3 regions of the Planococcus sp. RAB007_Raresut genome follow, and region 3 is predicted to be linked to each of the others. Evidence: predicted binding sites of a transcription regulator. Region 3 holds the regulator's gene; each other region holds the start of a gene.
The links. Region 3 encodes Rex, which represses fermentation and respiration genes when NADH is low (regulators of the CRP and FNR family bind a similar motif). Its sites were predicted from a motif close to TTGTGAAATATTTCACAA; they were not measured.

Region 1 (6,378 bases), on a different contig from region 3:
GTTGGGCAATTAAAATTTCAGAAAAATTACAATGCTCCCATGAAGGCTCAGAGCCCTTCAATTTCTGTTATACTATTGAAGATAATGTGGAAAAAGGAGAGATACGCCGTGGGAAAAGTATATGTTTTTGATCACCCGCTGATTCAGCATAAACTGACGTACATCCGCGATAAATCGACTGGAACGAAAGAGTTCCGCGAATTGGTGGATGAAATAGCAACATTGATGGCTTTTGAAATAACCCGTGATCTTCCGCTGAAGGAAATTGAAGTGGAAACGCCGGTGCAGATTGCCAAAGCAAATGTATTGGCAGGTAAAAAAATGGCGATCGTACCGATTCTGCGCGCAGGCATCGGAATGGTCGACGGGATTTTGAAACTGATTCCAGCCGCAAAAGTCGGACACATCGGCTTATACCGTGACCCTGAAACGCTGCAGCCTGTCGAGTATTATTTCAAAATGCCTTCGGATATCCAGGAACGTGAGATTATCGTAGTGGATCCGATGCTGGCAACTGGCGGCTCGGCAATCGAAGCTGTCAATTCACTGAAAAAACGCGGAGCGGTGAAAGTCCGTTTCATGTGCATCATTGCGGCACCGGAAGGCGTGGAAGCATTACAGGAAGCGCATCCGGACGTGGATATCTACATCGCGGCACTTGATGAAAAACTGAACGACCACGGCTATATCATTCCAGGTCTTGGAGACGCTGGAGACCGTTTGTTTGGTACTAAATAAAGAAAAGCGACAGCGCCCGTTAAGCTTCGAAAGGCATAAGACGGGATAGCGGAGCGGCGGTTTTTGCCGCATAGCTATACTGGCTTATGACCCGAGGAGCTGGGCCGCTGGAGTCTGGACACCGCAACACCTTTTATATAGACCATCAGTTTTAAGGTTCTATTTTCTTATCCAAATAACAAAGCGAGGCTGATCCTTTTGACGAAGAAGTGGAAAGTGATGACGATCTTCGGTACGCGCCCGGAAGCCATCAAAATGGCGCCGCTTGTACTGGAGCTTCAAAGACATCCTGAAACCATCGAGCCGCTGGTAACTGTCACAGCCCAGCACCGTGAAATGCTCGACCAGGTTCTGGAAACATTTAAAATCACACCGGATTTCGATTTGAATATCATGAAAGACCGTCAGACGCTCGGGGAAGTTACAACCCGTGCACTGGAAGGCCTCGATAAAGTGATGAAAGAAGCGAAACCCGATATTGTGCTGGTCCATGGCGATACCACGACGACTTTTGTTGCGAGTTTGGCGGCATTCTACAATCAGATAGCTGTCGGCCACGTGGAAGCAGGGTTGCGCACGCACAATAAATTCTCTCCTTATCCGGAAGAGATGAACCGCCAGTTGACTGGCGTCATCGCCGATCTTCATTTTGCGCCGACTGAAAAATCGGCACAGAATCTTCTGGCTGAAAACAAAAAAGAAGAAGCTGTCTATATTACGGGCAACACAGCGATCGATGCGCTGCAGACGACTGTAACAGAAACTTATTCGCATCCGATCCTTGAAAAAATCGGCAGCGACCGTATGATTCTGTTGACGGCTCACCGCCGTGAAAATTTAGGCCAGCCAATGCGCAATATGTTCCGCGCGATCAAGCGCCTGATCGAAGAGCATGACGACATCCAAGTTGTTTATCCGGTTCACATGAATCCTGCCGTGCGTGAAGTAGCGGATGAAGTGCTTGGCCGCGACCCGCGCATCCATTTGATCGAACCGCTTGAAGTGTTGGATTTCCATAACTTCGCTGCGCGTTCCTACATTATATTGACGGATTCGGGCGGTATTCAGGAAGAGGCGCCGTCACTGGGCAAACCGGTACTTGTGCTTCGCGATACGACTGAACGTCCGGAAGGCATCGACGCCGGAACATTGAAGCTCGCTGGAACAGATGAAGAGACGATTTATGGGCTGGCGAAAGAGCTGTTGACAGATGAAGCGGCTTATAAAGCGATGTCACATGCATCAAATCCATACGGCGACGGCAAGGCATCGGTACGGATTGTCGAAGCGCTTCATCAGTATTTCGACGCCAAATAAATTATTTGTGAATTTTTGTCCACAATATGTCGGGGTAAATTTGCTTGTGAAGTTTTTCACTTCTATCAATTGACATGATTTTACCCCTATTGTATGCTTACAAAGGGTATGCATGAGAAGGTTTTTTTACATAATTTTTTATGGTAAAAGCCTGATGCGACTGCTCTTTTTTAGGGGTAAAATGTCAAATCAACGAATTTCGAGGGGTTTATCATGCACCCGAAAAAAAGTCCCTTACAAGCGATGGCACTTTACAGCGCCATCCTCTCACAACTTGTCGGGTCCGTACTCATCGGTGCGTTCACAGGTATGTGGCTCGATGATCAGTTCGGAACCGCCCCGCTATTTCTGGTCATCTGCCTTCTCGCAGGCATCTCAGCAGGCGTCTGGGCAATGCTTCAGACCGTCCGAAAATTCGAATCAGGAGACAAGTAAAAAAATGGATGGACTCAGGGAGATTTTCACAAGACTGAAAAGGATAATCATTTTTATCCTCGCAATATGTGTGCTCGGTTGGGGATTCACCCCGTACCAGGACATCTTTGCGGGTCTGATCATCGGAACTTTGTTCGGCATTTATAATATGTGGATACTGGTTCGCCGGATGGACAAATTTGACCGGGCGGTGGCTGAAGGCTCGAAAGTTCGTTCCCTTGGAACGGCATTACGGTTTGCATCAGGTGTTGCAGCTGTTGCGATTGCGATATTGTTCGCAGAGCACATTCACTTGGTCAGTACGGTAATTGGATTGATGATTCCTTATATCCTGCTTTTGGCAGAGAGAATCATCTATCACGTGAAACACCATTAAGAATGTGGAAAGAGAGGTGAAACTATCGTGGATCATGGAGCTCCTATGTGGCAAGATCCGCTGTTCGGTGTTTGGTTTAACTTATCCAACGTTATGATGCTTATCGTAGCCGCTCTTATCGTGTTCCTCATCGCATTCTTTGCAACGCGGAACTTAAAGCTGAAACCGACTGGGATGCAAAACTTCATGGAATGGATCATGGATTTCGTGAAGGGTATCATAAAGAGCAATATGGACTGGAGAGACGGTGGGCGATTCCATGTACTCGGAATCACACTGCTTATGTTCATATTCGTCTCGAATATGCTGGGTCTGCCATTCTCAATCATTGTCAACGGAGATCTTTGGTGGAAATCACCTACAGCTGATCCGACTGTCACAATGACACTCGCAGCAACAATCATCATCTTGAGCCATTATTATGGCATCAAGCAAAAAGGTTTGAAAAATTATGGAGCGGATTATCTGAAGCCGATGCCATTCCTGTTCCCGTTGAAGATCATCGAGGAATTTGCGAATACGCTGACACTTGGTCTGCGTCTTTACGGTAACATCTTTGCCGGTGAAATCCTTTTGGGATTACTGGCAGGTTTAGGTGGAGCAGGTATATTCGGGTTTGCCGCAGCCGCGCTTCCAATGATGGCTTGGCAAGGATTCTCGATCTTTATCGGGGCTATCCAGGCATTCATTTTCGTTATGTTGACAATGGTTTATATTTCGCATAAAGTTGCCGACGACCATTGAGATAAAATCGCCTTAATCGGCGGCAAAAAACAAAAAAACAATTATCCTGAGGAGGACATTTTAAAATGGGTTTATTAGCAGCAGCAATTGCAGTAGGTTTAGCAGCACTAGGTGCAGGTATTGGTAACGGTCTTATCGTTTCGAAAACAGTTGAAGGTATCGCTCGCCAGCCAGAAGCTCGTGGCGTTCTTCAAACAACAATGTTCATCGGTGTTGCTTTGGTAGAGGCACTTCCTATCATCGCAGTAGTTATCGCGTTCATCGTTATGAACCGTCCATAATTTATTTAATGATAAAAAGCTAAATGGCGAGAATGCTTCGGCATGTTTTTCGCCATTTACGCTTGTTATGAATCATTTTACAACCGAAAAATCATCTTGCAGCAATTAAAGATCTTACTATAGAAGAAACGTACTTTTAGGCTCTTGAAGGGAGTGAAACAATCGTGTTTTTTGATCACCTCGTACTCGGTGCTACCGGGGAGTTTTTGAATGTTGGAGATATCGCAGCAACGTTGATCGTGTTTATCGCATTGATGTTGCTATTGAAAAAATTCGCATGGGGACCTTTGATGGGCGTAATGCAGGAACGTGAAGACTTGATCGCAAGTGAAATCGAAACTGCTGAAAACAGCCGTCTGGAATCCAAGAAAATGCTTGAAGAACAGCGCAACCTTCTGAAAGATGCGCGCACACAAGCACAGGAAATCGTAGAGAACGCCAAAAAGCAAGGCGAAGTTTCGCGTGAGGAAATCATCACGACGGCACGCGCTGAAGCTGGACGCATGAAAGATGCGGCGGTTCTTGAGATTGCCAACGAAAGAGACAAAGCGATTTCGGCAGTTCGTGAAGAAGTTGTGGCATTGTCATTGCTTGCAGCTACGAAAGTGCTTGAAAAAGAAATCTCTGAGGAAGACAACCGCCAGTTGATTAATGAAACGATTGCGAAGGCAGGCGAAGTGCAATGAGTCAGGCTGCAGAACGCTATGCTTTAGCATTGTTCCAAACGGCGCAGAAACATCAGGTTACTGCTGAAGTAGAACAGGACCTGCGCGAAGTCAAAAAAGTCTTCGCTACCACTCCTGAACTTTATCAACTGATGGTTTCACCGAAATTATCATCTGAAAAAAGAATCAACCTGATCAATGAATTGTTCAAGCAAGGCAATCAATACGTGATTAACACAATCCAATTGATTGCTGAGCGCGGACGTTTGAATGAAGTAGGGGACTTGGTCGATGCTTACATCAGCCTGTCCAACGATGCACAGGGAATCCAGGATGCAAAAGTTTACTCAACTCGTCCTTTGACAGAAGAGGAACGCACTTCGATTTCCACTGTGTTTGCACAAAAAGTAGGTAAACAGGCATTGCGAATTGAAAACATCGTAGATCCATCGTTAATCGGCGGATTGCGTCTTCAAATCGGAAACCGCATCTATGACAGCAGCGTCAGCACGAAATTGGCTCGCCTGCAGCGTCAATTGATCGGTTAATTAATGAAATTATGAGAGGGTGACATACATGAGCATCAAAGCTGAAGAAATCAGCGGTCTGATTAAAGCGCAGATTGAAAATTACCAATCAGAGATGAAAGTTGACGACGTCGGTACAGTAATCACAGTTGGTGATGGTATCGCTCGCGCTCATGGCCTCGACAACGTCATGGCTGGAGAACTTGTTGAGTTCTCTACTGGTGTATTGGGTATGGCACAAAACTTGGAAGCCAATAATGTTGGTATCATCATCCTTGGGCCATTCGCAGACATCAAAGAAGGCGATGAAGTGCGTCGTACGGGCCGTATTATGGAAGTACCGGTAGGAGAAGAACTTATCGGACGTGTAGTAAATCCGCTTGGACAGCCAGTTGACGGCTTAGGCCCGATCAACACTACGAAATCCCGTCCAATCGAAAGCCCTGCACAAGGGGTTATGGCACGTAAATCTGTTCATGAACCACTTCAAACAGGTATCAAAGCGATTGACGCACTAGTGCCAATCGGTCGCGGACAACGCGAATTGATCATTGGTGACCGCCAGACTGGTAAAACATCTGTAGCGATCGATACAATTTTGAACCAAGCTGACCAGGACATGATCTGTATCTATGTTGCTATCGGACAAAAAGAATCAACTGTACGTAACGTAGTTGAAACTTTCCGTAAAAATGGCGCTTTGGACTACACAATCGTCGTGACGGCATCTGCTTCACAGCCGGCACCATTATTGTACCTTGCTCCTTACGCTGGTATCACTATGGCCGAAGAATTCATGTTCGAAGGCAAACACGTTCTTATCGTCTATGATGATTTGACAAAACAAGCATCAGCATATCGTGAACTTTCACTATTGCTTCGTCGTCCTCCGGGCCGTGAAGCTTACCCAGGTGACGTATTCTACTTGCACTCACGCCTTCTTGAGCGTGCAGCGAAGTTGAACGAAACTCTTGGTGCAGGTTCAATCACAGCATTGCCGTTCGTTGAAACGCAAGCTGGCGATATCTCTGCTTATATCCCAACAAACGTAATCTCAATCACTGACGGACAAATCTTCCTTCAGTCTGATCTATTCTTCTCGGGTGTACGCCCAGCGATAAACGCGGGTCTTTCTGTATCACGTGTTGGTGGTTCAGCTCAGATCAAAGCGATGAAGAAAGTTGCGGGTACGCTGCGTCTTGACTTGGCGGCATTCCGTGAACTTGAATCATTCTCTCAATTCGGTTCTGACCTTGACGCTGCTACAGCTGCTAAGCTTGAGCGCGGTAAACGGA
Region 2 (6,378 bases), on a different contig from region 3:
ATCCGAAAGCCTTGCTTGTTCACCGCTCAGTGTTTCGAGCGTGAAATCGGGTGCAGTCTGACCGACAGCGAGACCCACATCAGCTGATTCGCCGGAAGTAACGGAAGAAGCAGTATCACTGTGCTGGTTCGCGGAATCGTTGCCGGACATGGTGAAATCGTAAATGGCCCATGCCAGCATGGCGCCAATTATTATGAAGAATAAAGCTTTTTTCATGAGGATGCCTCCAAAAGTTTAATTTGATTCGGATTCAAGTTGATCTGAAGGGCCATTGATAAGCAGCCCGAAACATGCGGCAAGAAACAGTGCCAGGAACCAAGGTTCCACGATGTAGCCAAAAATCGAAAGATACGGCAGCATAAAATTGATTGTAAAAAAGGCGACGGCCGCTGCCGCAAGCACGATGCTGATTTGATTCAGCGGCTTCATCCGCCCTTGCAGCACATGGAATAACACCAATAAAAGGCCGAAGACGACCAGGTAAGGAAGGGAAAAAGGATTTTCACGCCATGTCATCTGGATGAATTCATAGACAAATGAAGCCGCCAAAAAGATTTGCAGAAACGAATGCGCCAGACGGCCGCCGGCTATTTTTCCTTGTTTAGCTTTAAAGTAGACCAGGATTCCAGTAAAAAGCATTGCCAGATAAAAAGCTTCCGAATTGCTCGGATAGGCGAGCACTGCAAGCGGATCCTGAACGAATAAAGGCAAGTTCAAAAGGATTTTCGCGAGCCACAGAAACAGCACGAAGTTAATCAGCTGCGAAGTGATTTCGCTGATTTGCTGTTTTCGCTGTTCTTTCGTAAGATTGCTCATCAGATAGAAAGCCAGGAAAGCAAGGGCAAAGCTGATTCCGATGATGAGAATGACGGTTAATTTGCTGATGATTGCCATAAGAACCTCCAAAAATAATAACTATCATATACTATACAGGGTATATGAAAAAGTTTAATCAAATCTGCTTAGAAAGTAAGTTGGCTTCACCATGATTTCATTTCCATATTAAGCGGGAAATATTGTCAGACTATTGCAGCTTCTGCTATAGTGTGAGGGAGGGCGGTATCCATAGGGAACTGCACCGGCAACCCAATCGCACATCCATAATAACATTCTGCCTTGATCAATTTATGACAGGGACGGAGGAAACCAGCCGATGAAAATCCTGTCCTTCTGACCAATTCTGGAACAGAGGGCTTTTTATGTCCGGTTTTCTCCCTGAAAAGGAGAGAAAAATGATGAAGAACACAGCTACATTTACAAAGATGAAAAAAGAAGGCGAGAAAATCGCCATGCTGACAGCTTACGACTACCCGTCTGCTAAAATTGCGGAAGAAGCCGGCATGGATATTATCCTGGTCGGAGATTCACTTGGAATGGTCGTTCTTGGCTATGACTCTACAGTCAAAGTGACGATCGATGATATGATTCATCACGGGAAAGCGGCTCGCCGCGGGGCGCAGGCTACGTTTTTGGTGGTCGACATGCCATTTGCTTCATTCCATGGAGATATCGACCGCACATTGCAGAACGCTGTCCGCATTTTTCAGGAGACAGGCGCGGAGGCGCTGAAGCTTGAGGGGGCGGACGAAGTCACTGATGTTACCAGATTGCTGACGCGCACCGGCATTCCCGTGGTGGCGCATCTGGGTTTATTGCCGCAGACGGCCGGGGTGCTGGGTGGCTTTAAAGTGCAGGGGAAGACGGCTGACGCGGCCAAAAAGCTGATTGAAGATGCGAAGGCCTGTGAAGCGGCGGGAGCGTTTATGCTGGTGCTGGAGTGCATTCCGTATCAATTGGCCAAAGAAGTGACGGAAGCCGTATCGATTCCGGTCATCGGCATTGGGGCCGGGAGCGAAACGGACGGCCAGGTGCTTGTATACCATGACACTGTGAAATACGGCTCGCACCATCTGCCGAAATTTGTCCGTTCGTATGCGGAAGCGGGGGATGTCATGAAAAATGGACTGAGCGCTTATGTAAGTGAAGTGAAGTCCGGCGCTTTCCCGGCTGAAGAACACCGTTTCACGATGAAAGAAGACGAGCTCCAGCAATTATATGGCGGCAAAGCCTGAAGACGCATAAAATCCGGATTCCTGTAAGAGGAATCCGGATTTTTCAAATTATTTTTATCGGCATTCTTAGTGTTTTCGTAATCAGCTTATGGATTCCAGCGGCTCCAACGCTTTTAAGGAAGCAGCAAGACGTTTGGCAAAGTCTTTGGGGCATTCCACCGATTCCATGTAAAGGCAGACGATATTCGGATTGGTTTCGCAATGCTGTCTGAAATTGACCGGCAATGGTATATGGTAACTGGACCAGGCGGCAGTGAAAGGCTGCAATTCTTCCGGCAATAAAAGAATTTCTCCTGTATTTAAGGCGTGGCCATTATTTTTTAAGTTTTTAAATGAGATATCCAATTCCAATATACAGGAAAAATTATTCTGATCGGTGTGGATATTCAACCGTCTTTTCATTTTGACGAAGCATGTCTCTCCAGAAATTTCAATCTCCGCATCCAGCAGGGACGCAACTGCGTCTGCTGTTTCTTGTAACCGATTCATGATGTTCACTCCTTCCAAATTTTATCCCCATTAAACTCACTAAAAAACGCCCAAAAGAATCCTATGATCCTTTTCGGCGTTGTCAGCAGCACAAATGTCTGTGTCATCCTGTCCGAAGCCCGCTGTTATATGGTTGATCTATCGCAAATAGGAATATGTACAGTAAGCCGAAACGCAAATTGTTTTCGGGTCTTTACTTCTATTGCCATTTTCTTCATGTAATTAAACCTAAGGGCAGAAAATAGGTTCGATTGTCACATTTTTTAAAACGGCAATCATCTGTCTGAAATTAATAAAACCGTTTCCTCTGCGTCAGGAAACGGCTATGGTTTTAACAATATTCCTGTTTTATTCGGGGACCTGCTCTTGCATCGCGGCGTCTTCTTCAGTCCGGACAACAAGGACGTCGCATTTCGCATAGCGGACAATGCTTTGGGAAATGCTGCCCATGATGATGCGTTCAGCACCGGTCAGACCGGTGGCTCCGCAGATGATCAAATCGGCACCGGTCCGTTCAGCTATTTCCTTCGGAATGACAGATTTGACGACACCGTATTCGACAATAACGTTTACGGTTTGGACGCCTGCTGCTTCCGCTTCTTGTTTATGCTTCTCCAAGAGTTCCCGAGCTTCGATCTTCGCGTGTTTCGCACTATTTTTGTCATATGCTTCTACCATGCCGAATGAACGGTTGTCGATAATATTGACTAAGTTCAATACAGCATTATTGCGCAAAGCGATACCAACCGCTTTTTTAAAAGCCCATTTCGCCTGTTTTGAACCGTCAAGGGCTACCAGTATGTGAGAATATTTGAGAGTCATCGCCGTCTCCTCCTTAAATCTCTAGTCAATAACCAATTCTCTGCACCAAATGAATCTTCCTGCTTTTCTGCGATAAATAGTTATTACATTACCTGCAAAAATGATTTTATTTTAAAAGGAAATAAACGCAAAATTTTTGCGTCAAAAAACTATTATTATGATATTCTTAATCTAAGATATTGAAGGAAAGTTGGAGTAATTTGGATAAAACAAACACGGAATTCGGAATACATGAAGCATTGCTGGGAAATGGCGCAATCCGCCACACCAGCAGAAAATATTCCAAGGGAAGCTACCTGTTCCGGGAAGGTGATCCGATTAGAGGAGTTTACCTGGTGAAATCCGGGAAAGTCCAAATTGGAAAGGTGACGCCTGAAGGCCGGGAGCTGACTTTGAAGATCTGCGGAGTAGATCAGATGGTCGGAGAAATCACGGTATTTTCCGGGCCTTCCAAATACCGGCTGGATGCCAAAGCGGTCGAAGATACCGAATGCCTCAAGATTACGATAGAAGATCTCGAAGAAGCATTGCAGCGGGATCATGAACTGGCCATGGCATTTATGCGCTGGACAGGAATCGATCAGCAAAAGACCCAGACGAAATTCCGCGATCTTTTGCTGCACGGCAAAAAAGGTGCGCTCTACTCAACGCTGATCCGCCTCAGCAACAGCTACGGCGTAAGCCATCCGGAAGGGGTCCTCATCGATATGGTGCTGACCAATCAGGAGCTGGCCAATTTCTGCGGCATGACGCGCGAAGTGGTGAACCGGATGCTGAGCGACTTGAAGAAAGACCGTGTCGTCTCCATGAAAGATGGCAAACTTATCATCCACCAGATTCCAAGACTGAAAGATGAGATCAATTGTGAAGAATGCCCGATTTATTTATGCAAAATCGACTGAGAAGCTGAACCGGAGACGGGGAAGCTTCTTTTTTTTTGCGGGAAATTTTTGATTGCGTGCGTTCAGGTACATCGGTCGGCTGCCGCGTGACTTTCCACCAATTTTTTGTCCGAAATTTGACAGCTTCATTAAAAAACTGTCCAGGTGTGATATTTATCACAATGCCTCGGAGCGGAAAAGCATAAGCTGACAATATAGAACGAATGACGTAAGAGGTGAAAATAAATGAGCAAAAATAATGAGCACGATGGATTGGATCTACGGGGGACACTGGCCAGTGTAATGGTTGTGGGTGTCATCATCGTCGTGATGTGGGTTGTTGTTTATATGATGTATTTGGGCAGATAGAGATAGAACTAGAGGGGAGAAAATTTTAATGCATTTTCATAAGTTTGAAAAGATTTGGCTGATTTTTGGAATAATATCTTTAATTGTATTCTTAAGCGTTGTTGGCGTTACCGCCTTTTCGCATGACCACCATCCGGCAGGCGGGATGGACACAATAGATCCGAAGAAAGTCGATCAGACAGCGCCTTTTGATAACCCTGGCGTGACGCAGATCGATGACGACACATATCAGGTGGCGATTGTCGCCAGCGCGTTCAGTTATGCGCCGCTTGAACTGAGAGTGCCTGCAGGCAAAGAAATTTTATTTAAAGTGACAAGCAAGGACGTCGTCCACAGTTTCACGATCGACGACACGAAAGTGAACATGATGGTCGTTCCGGGCCAGATTACGACACGTGCCTATACTTTCGACAAACCCGGCAAGTATTTGATTCTCTGCAATGAATACTGCGGAACGGGCCACCATTTTATGTTTACAGAAATTGAGGTGTACTAAGCATGATCGCTTTGCAAGATCGTAAATTAGCATTATGGTATATCGGCGTTGCCTACATTGCCTTCCTTATTGGAACACTGATGGGGCTGCTGCAAGTCTTTATCCGAAACGATAAACTTCAATTGCCGGCATGGCTTGATTATTATCAAATTTTAACGGCACACGGCGTGCTGCTCGCACTTATATATACAACTTTCTTCATCTTCGCATTCTTTGTAACAGGCATGAGCAAGAGCCTTGGAACATTCGGGCCGAAAGTAAGACTCGTTTCCTGGATCGGTTTTTGGGTGACGCTAATCGGGACGGTACTGGCGACTGCCATGATCGTCGCTGGTGAAGCATCCGTGCTTTACACTTTCTACGCACCGCTTATGGCAAGCGGCTGGTACTACGTCGGCCTTGCGCTATTCGTAGTCGGCACGTGGATCTCAAGCTTTGCATTGATCGGCCATTACCGCGTTTGGCGCAAAAATAATAAAGGTGAATTGAGCCCGTTATTCGCATTCATGACAATCACAACCATTGTACTTTGGCTGATCGCTTGTCTGGGTGTTGTCGCAACCGTATTGTTCCAATACATTCCGTGGGCATTCGGCTGGACGGATACGATCAATGTTGAATTAAGCCGGTCGTTGTTCTGGTATTTCGGACACCCACTCGTGTATTTCTGGCTGTTGCCGGCATACATCGCCTGGTATGTGATCGTACCGAAAATCCTGGGCGTCAAAGTTTTCAGTGATTCATTAGCCCGTCTGGCATTTGTACTATTCATCCTGTTCTCGATTCCGGTCGGTTTCCACCACCAATTAACAGAGCCGGGCATCTCGAACTTCTGGAAATTCCTGCAGGTCGTCTTAACGTTCATGGTTATCATCCCATCACTTATGACTGCCTTCACAATGTTCGCGAACTTTGAAATTTCAGGACGCAAAAAAGGCGCGACTGGCCTGTTTGGCTGGTTCAAGAAATTGCCTTGGAAAGATGTCCGCTTCACATCCATCTTCATCGCGATGGCATTCTTTATTCCTGGCGGAGCGGGCGGTATCATCAACGCAAGTTTCCAATTGAATGAAGTTGTCCATAACACGCTTTGGATTGTCGGACACTTCCACATCACGGTCGGTACGCCGGTCGCGATGACATTCATGGGACTCACATTCTGGCTCATCCCGTATCTGACAGGACGTAAATTCACTAAAGCCATGCAGAAGCTGGCATTCGTCCAAATCATCACCTGGTCGATCGGCAT
Region 3 (6,378 bases):
GAGTTGTACCGGAAATCGCTTCAAGACACCATGTCGAACAGATTACATTGGTGATTGAAGAAGCCTTGCACCAGGCAGAAATGACTCCGGCGCAATTAAGTGCTGTAGCGGTAACAGAAGGGCCAGGATTAGTCGGTGCTTTATTGATTGGCGTAAATGCAGCTAAAGCTTTTGCTTTTGCCCATCAATTGCCGATAATCGGAGTGCATCATATAGCAGGCCATATCTATGCCAACCGGCTTGCGCAGGAAATGGAGTTTCCTCTACTTGCTCTAGTGATTTCGGGTGGCCATACAGAATTGGTATATATGAAGGAACATGGCCATTTTGAAGTCATTGGGGAAACCCGGGACGATGCAGCAGGGGAAGCGTATGATAAAGTGGCGCGTACGTTGAACCTCCCGTATCCAGGAGGCCCTCATATTGACCGTTTGGCGCATGAAAGCACTAACCCGGTCAATTTTCCGCGTGTGTGGCTGGAAGAAGGCACTTACGATTTCAGTTTCAGCGGTTTGAAATCTTCGGTATTGAATTATATGCACAATGCGGCGCAGCGCGGAGATCAGGTGAGACCTGAAGATGTGGCTGCCGGATTCCAAAATAGTGTGGTCGAAGTAGTTACGTCCAAAACCTTGCGGGCAGCTGATCAATACAAGGTTCGGCAAGTGATTGCGGCGGGGGGAGTAGCAGCCAATAAAGGCTTGCGTGCTTCATTGGAAAAAGAATTTGCTGAGAAAGGAATTCCTTTCTTTATCCCGCCTTTGAAATTATGCACAGATAATGCGGCAATGATTGCAGCTGCTGGTACAGTGATGTTTGAAAAAGGAATCCGCGGAAATATGGCTATGAACGGCCGTCCGGGAATGGAAATGGCTTCTTGGATCTAAGATGTTAATAAATAAATACAAAAAAGCTCTTTATCCACAAAAAGGATAAAGAGCTTTTTTATTTGTGCATAAGTAAGCTGGAAATTGGACACTTAATGAAAAAATGCGAAAATTCCATAGACTTATCCACTTTTTATAAACAAATCACTCGAAATCTGTCAATAGAGAACATTTGTACTTATGCACAATTTGTTAGTAAGCTGTTTGTAAGTCGAGAATAACTTGGTGATTTCCTATATCTTGTGTACCATATAGCAGTATATTATGTGGATAACATTTTTATTAATTGTGGATAATGTGCATAACCCTGTTGATAGTTGATATTAAAGGAGAAGTGATGTGCACAACTTTGTGGAAACAAATATTTTGCAAAAGGGTATTGACCAAGATATGGACAAAGAAAAACCGTATACAAAAGTATACGGTCATTAACTCAATTGTTCAAGTTTTTCCTGCAATTCAAGCCATAATGCCATTGTTTCTTCGTGCTGTCCTTTGAGTTCTTCCAAATGCTGCTGCAGGGGAAGGAGGCGTTCATGATCCTGGAAAATTTCAGGGTCGGTGAATTGCTCTTCTGTTTCAGCAATTTGCAAATCCAGTTTTTCCATATCCTGCTCCACTTCTTCGAGCTGGCGCGTCAATTGGCGTTCCAGTTTTTTTGCTTCCTTATCAATTTGTGAGGTGGAAGTGGCAGTTTCCGGTTTATTGATAATAGAAGGGTTTTCGGCTTCTTCCAATGCTTTCAATTCTTCTGTTTCCAGCTTCTTCTCTACATAATAATCGTAATCGCCAAGGTATTCGGTCGTACCTTCCTTCATCAATTCAACCACTTTTGTGGAAATGCGGTTCATGAAATAGCGGTCGTGGGATACGAAAAGGATGGTGCCGGGGTAGTCGAGCAACGCGTTTTCAAGAACTTCTTTGCTGTCGAGGTCCAAATGGTTGGTCGGTTCGTCGAGCAATAAAACATTCGCTTTTTGCATCATCAGTTTCGCGAGAGCTACTCGAGCCTTCTCGCCGCCGGAAAGGGATGAAACAGGTTTCAGCACATCGTCGCCTGAGAACAGGAAACGGCCGAGAATGCCGCGGATATCTTTTTCGTTGACCATCGGATAATCGTCCCATAACTCGTTTAATACCAGTTTATTGCCTTTCAGGTTTGCCTGTTCCTGATCATAATAGCCGAATTGGATGCCCGTACCGTAATGGATATCGCCATTAAGGGGGGGAATCTCTTTCATGATCGTTTTTAGGAACGTCGATTTGCCGACACCATTCGGGCCGACGAGCGCAAGGCTTTCCTGGCGGTACAGCTTCAAATTGATGTTTTCGGAGACAGGCTTGCCGCTGTAGCCGATTTTCAAATCACGGACATTAAGTACATCGTTGCCGCTTTGTTTGGCGATTGTAAAACCGAAGCGCGCTGATTTTTCATTGCCGTCTGGCGCTTCCATCCAATCGGTTTTTTCGAGCACACGGCGACGGCTTTGAGCCATTTTGGTCGTTGAGGCGCGGACCAGGTTGCGGGCTACATAATCTTCGAGCTTCGCTTTTTCGCTTTGCTGCTTTTCGAACTGCTTCTGATCCAGCTCGTACTGTTTTGCCTTTTCGTCGAGGTAACGGCTGTAGTTGCCGGTGAATTTCCGTACCTGATGGCGTGAAACCTCATAGACGATATTGACGACCTGGTCCAGGAAGTAGCGGTCATGTGACACGACTAAAATCGCGCCGGGATAATTCTTCAAATAATTCTCAAGCCAGCTTAACGTTTCGATGTCCAGATGGTTGGTCGGCTCATCGAGGATCAATAGCTGTGGCTTCGTCAGCAGATGTTTGGCGAGCATCAGGCGTGTTTTCTGACCGCCTGACAATGAAACCACTTTTTTGCCATAATCATCAGGATAGAATTTCATGCCGTGCAAAATGGCACGGGTATCTGCTTCATATTGATAGCCGCCGGCATCTTTGAAAGCATGCTGAAGAGCGTCGTATTCCTGCATCACTTTTTCATTTATTTCCTGATTGTTGTAGACAGCGGGAACGGCCATTTGTTCCTCGAGCCGGCGCAATTGCTGTTCCTGTTCGCGGAAACCGCTGAAGATGGTCATCATTTCGTCCCATACGGTCATATCGGATTCGAGTTTTGACTGCTGTTCGAGATAGCCGACAGTAAGGTCTTTCGGCATGGTGATGTCGCCGCTGTCATAAGACATTTCCCCGGAAATAATTTTCAGCAGCGTCGATTTGCCTGCGCCGTTGCGGCCGACAAGAGCGACCCGGTCCCTGTGCTGGACTTCTAATTTAACGCCGGAGAGAATTTTCTCTGCTCCGAACGATTTATGGATTTGGTTTACTTGTAAAACGATCATTTTGGGTCACCTCTATTCTCTCTAAGTGTAGCCGATAGAAGCGGGCTTCGCAATCGGCCGGACCTTTACATATCGGGCCGCCTAATGTAAGATAAAGGCGATTTGACACGACCCAGGAGGTAACATTGCATGTTACAGGAACCAACATCCAAAATTCCGCAAGCCACTACCAAAAGGCTTCCGCTTTATTATCGTTTCCTTCAGAATTTCGCCAATGCCGGACAGAAGAGGATCTCATCACAGGAATTGAGCGAAGCGATGAAGATAGATTCGGCAACCATCAGGAGGGATTTCTCCCAACTGGGCGCTCTCGGCAAAAAAGGCTACGGCTATGATGTTCAGGAGCTGCTCGAATTTTTCCGTAAGACGCTGGACCAGGACGAAGCGACAAACGTTGCGCTGATCGGTGTCGGCAGTCTCGGAAACGCATTTTTGAAATACAATTTCCACCGGAACCATAATACGAAAATCATTCTTGCTTTCGACTCGAACAGCCCGCATGAAGGTGAAAAAATCAGTGGCATCGATACGTATCATCCCGATATGATCGAAGAGAAAATCAAGGAATATGGCGTCGAGGTGGTCATTTTGACGGTGCCATCGCGCTCTGTCCAGGAAGTCACCGATCGCCTGGCCATCACGAACATCAAAGGGATTTTGAACTTTACACCGGTACGCATCGCGGTTCCCGAGCACATCCATGTGCAGACAATCGATTTGTCCGTTGAACTGCAGACGCTGATCTATTTGATCAAGCAAACATGACTTAAAATCTTCACATTTGCAGAGTCCAAGGAAATAGCCAAAGCGTTACAGATGCTGTAAAATAAGACGCATACTACAGGAGGTGTCAATTATGCCAGGTCCACTAAGTTTGATCGTTATTGCAGTTGTAGCATTATTGATTTTCGGGCCGAAGAAATTGCCGGAATTGGGTAAAGCGTTCGGTTCTTCTCTGCGCGAATTCAAGAATGCCACTAAAGGGCTTGTTGATGATGACGACGATGACGTTTCAACAAAGAAGAAAGAAGAGCAAAAAGAACTACGATAGGATGTTAATCCGATGAATGAAAAAGATATGACATTAGTTGAACATATAGGTGAATTGAGAAAACGGCTGACGATTATAGTCGTTTTCTTTCTATTGGCCGTCATTGCCAGCTTTTTTCTTGCTCAGCCGCTGATTAACTATCTGCAGTTTACAGAGGAAGCGAAAAATCTGACATTGAATGCCTTCAAGATAACAGACCCGTTGAAGATTTATATGCAGGTCATGATGATTCTTGCGCTGTTCATCACTTCACCAGTGATCATGTATCATTTCTGGGCTTTCATCAGTCCCGGGCTGCATGATAAAGAACGGCGGGCAACATTAAGTTATATTCCGTTTTCACTATTGCTGTTTGTCGGCGGAATCGCCTTTTCCTATTTGGTGCTGTTCCCTTATGTAATCGGCTTTATGCTGAACATTTCCGACAATCTTTCTATACAGGAAACAATCGGAATCAATGAATACTTCCAGTTCCTGTTCCAGATCACCTTGCCATTCGGCTTCATTTTCCAGTTGCCGGTGCTGATGCTGTTTCTGACCAGGCTTGGAATTATTACGCCGATGCTGATGACGAAATACCGTAAGTACGCGTATTTCATCCTGGTGGTTATCGCGGCATTTATCACACCGCCGGATATCATCTCGCATCTCATCGTGACGCTGCCATTGATCCTATTATATGAATTCAGTATTGTCATCGCGAAAATCGGTTATCGCAAGTTTTTGAAAGCCGAACAGCAGCAGGCAATCGAAGAACAACAACAAGGCCTTTCAGGGGAATAAACTCTGAAGGGTTTTTATTTTATTACGTTAAAAGCCCGACTGCTAAGTGCAGCCGGGCTTTGTTTATCTGAAGAAAATTTGGGTGATGAATTGGATCTGTTCCAATTGTTCCATCCGTTCGATGAAGCGGTTGATTTTGTCCATATTCAGCTGGATGAGCATAACGTAGCCGTTCAGCAGGATATGGGCGATGATTGGAGTCAGTATGCTTTTCGTTTTCTTGTACAGGAACGCCAGAATCAGACCAGTCGTGAAATACAGCAGAAGGTGCGTGAATTCCAGGTGGACGGCTGCGAAAACCAGGGCGCTGACAGCTGTGGCAATCCAGAAATTCGTTGTCTGAATCAGAGAACCGAAAATGACGCGGCGGAAAACGAGTTCTTCCATAACCGGTCCAAAAAGGACGACAGCAAAAATGGCGGCTGGCACAACTTCAGCGATGCTTACCAGATTGGATGTGTTTTCAGATCCAGGGTCAATGCCGATGGCAAGTTCGATTAATGCAGCGAGGGATTGCCCGATGATCAGCAGGAGGAAACCGAAGAAGCCCCAAAGGATTGCCCAGCCGATATTCAGCTTTTTGCCTTTCCAGATATCGAAGAACTTCTTATCGCGGAAAACAACGATGAGGGCTATGGCAAAGCCGATGCCCATGGCTAGGAAAATCAGCCAGCCGGAAGTTGCCGCCTGGGCTATATCAGGTTCCATTCCCTGGCCGATGAAGTAATCATATGTGGAGTTGATGAACAGCACGGGAGATAATTGGATGGCGATGAAAATAAGCAGCACATACAATGAAGTCTTTTTAGTTTTCTTCCCTTTTGTTTTGGTTCCGGAATTTTTGAAGAATGTATCTATCAAAGGATTTTTCTTGTTGGCCATGTATACATAATTCCTTTCGTTTACAGATCTCTTTTCTATTGTAGTGGTTTGAAAAAAATAGCGCAAAGAAATTAAAAGGTTCTAACCTTCCCGCTTGCAAATATTCTTTGTTTTTATTAAACTTGGAAATGGGTTAGCACTCGAAGAGTGAGAGTGCTAATAATTGCATTTACTTATTCAGAGGAGGGTGTTTCAATTGTTAAGACCATTAGGAGACCGAGTTATCATTGAACTCATCGAAGCGGAAGAAAAAACTTCAAGCGGGATTGTATTGCCGGGATCGGCTCAGGAAAAACCGCAGGAAGGCAATGTCATCGCGGTAGGAAATGGCTTGATCCGCGAAAACGGCGCACGCACGGAGCTGGATGTTAAAGAAGGCGACCGCGTAATCTTCTCAAAATATGCA

Region 1: the regulator Rex is predicted to act here: its motif matches at 2,100-2,117, upstream of AC2Q9J_RS09735 (AtpZ/AtpI family protein).
Region 2: the regulator Rex is predicted to act here: its motif matches at 4,430-4,447, upstream of AC2Q9J_RS04585 (cytochrome C oxidase subunit II).

What each region holds. Positions count from the first base shown of each region.
Region 1 is NZ_JBXYIF010000004.1:186,907-193,284, reverse strand. It holds gene upp (uracil phosphoribosyltransferase) at 109-738, shown strand; gene wecB (non-hydrolyzing UDP-N-acetylglucosamine 2-epimerase) at 937-2,055, shown strand; gene AC2Q9J_RS09735 (AtpZ/AtpI family protein) at 2,269-2,490, shown strand; gene AC2Q9J_RS09730 (ATP synthase subunit I) at 2,495-2,866, shown strand; gene atpB (F0F1 ATP synthase subunit A) at 2,894-3,610, shown strand; gene atpE (F0F1 ATP synthase subunit C) at 3,676-3,891, shown strand; gene atpF (F0F1 ATP synthase subunit B) at 4,056-4,577, shown strand; gene AC2Q9J_RS09710 (F0F1 ATP synthase subunit delta) at 4,574-5,104, shown strand; gene atpA (F0F1 ATP synthase subunit alpha) at 5,133-6,378, shown strand, end outside.
Region 2 is NZ_JBXYIF010000002.1:138,026-144,403, forward strand. It holds gene AC2Q9J_RS04555 (peroxiredoxin family protein) at 1-216, opposite strand, end outside; gene AC2Q9J_RS04560 (hypothetical protein) at 235-894, opposite strand; gene panB (3-methyl-2-oxobutanoate hydroxymethyltransferase) at 1,236-2,072, shown strand; gene AC2Q9J_RS04570 (DUF1259 domain-containing protein) at 2,154-2,561, opposite strand; gene AC2Q9J_RS04575 (universal stress protein) at 2,910-3,383, opposite strand; gene AC2Q9J_RS04580 (Crp/Fnr family transcriptional regulator) at 3,611-4,285, shown strand; gene AC2Q9J_RS04585 (cytochrome C oxidase subunit II) at 4,511-4,633, shown strand; gene AC2Q9J_RS04590 (cytochrome c oxidase subunit II) at 4,662-5,129, shown strand; gene AC2Q9J_RS04595 (b(o/a)3-type cytochrome-c oxidase subunit 1) at 5,132-6,378, shown strand, end outside.
Region 3 is NZ_JBXYIF010000006.1:370,617-376,994, reverse strand. It holds gene tsaD (tRNA (adenosine(37)-N6)-threonylcarbamoyltransferase complex transferase subunit TsaD) at 1-887, shown strand, start outside; gene AC2Q9J_RS14690 (ABC-F family ATP-binding cassette domain-containing protein) at 1,316-3,256, opposite strand; gene AC2Q9J_RS14685 (redox-sensing transcriptional repressor Rex) at 3,386-4,021, shown strand; gene AC2Q9J_RS14680 (twin-arginine translocase TatA/TatE family subunit) at 4,113-4,307, shown strand; gene tatC (twin-arginine translocase subunit TatC) at 4,320-5,090, shown strand; gene AC2Q9J_RS14670 (CPBP family intramembrane glutamic endopeptidase) at 5,154-5,972, opposite strand; gene groES (co-chaperone GroES) at 6,169-6,378, shown strand, end outside.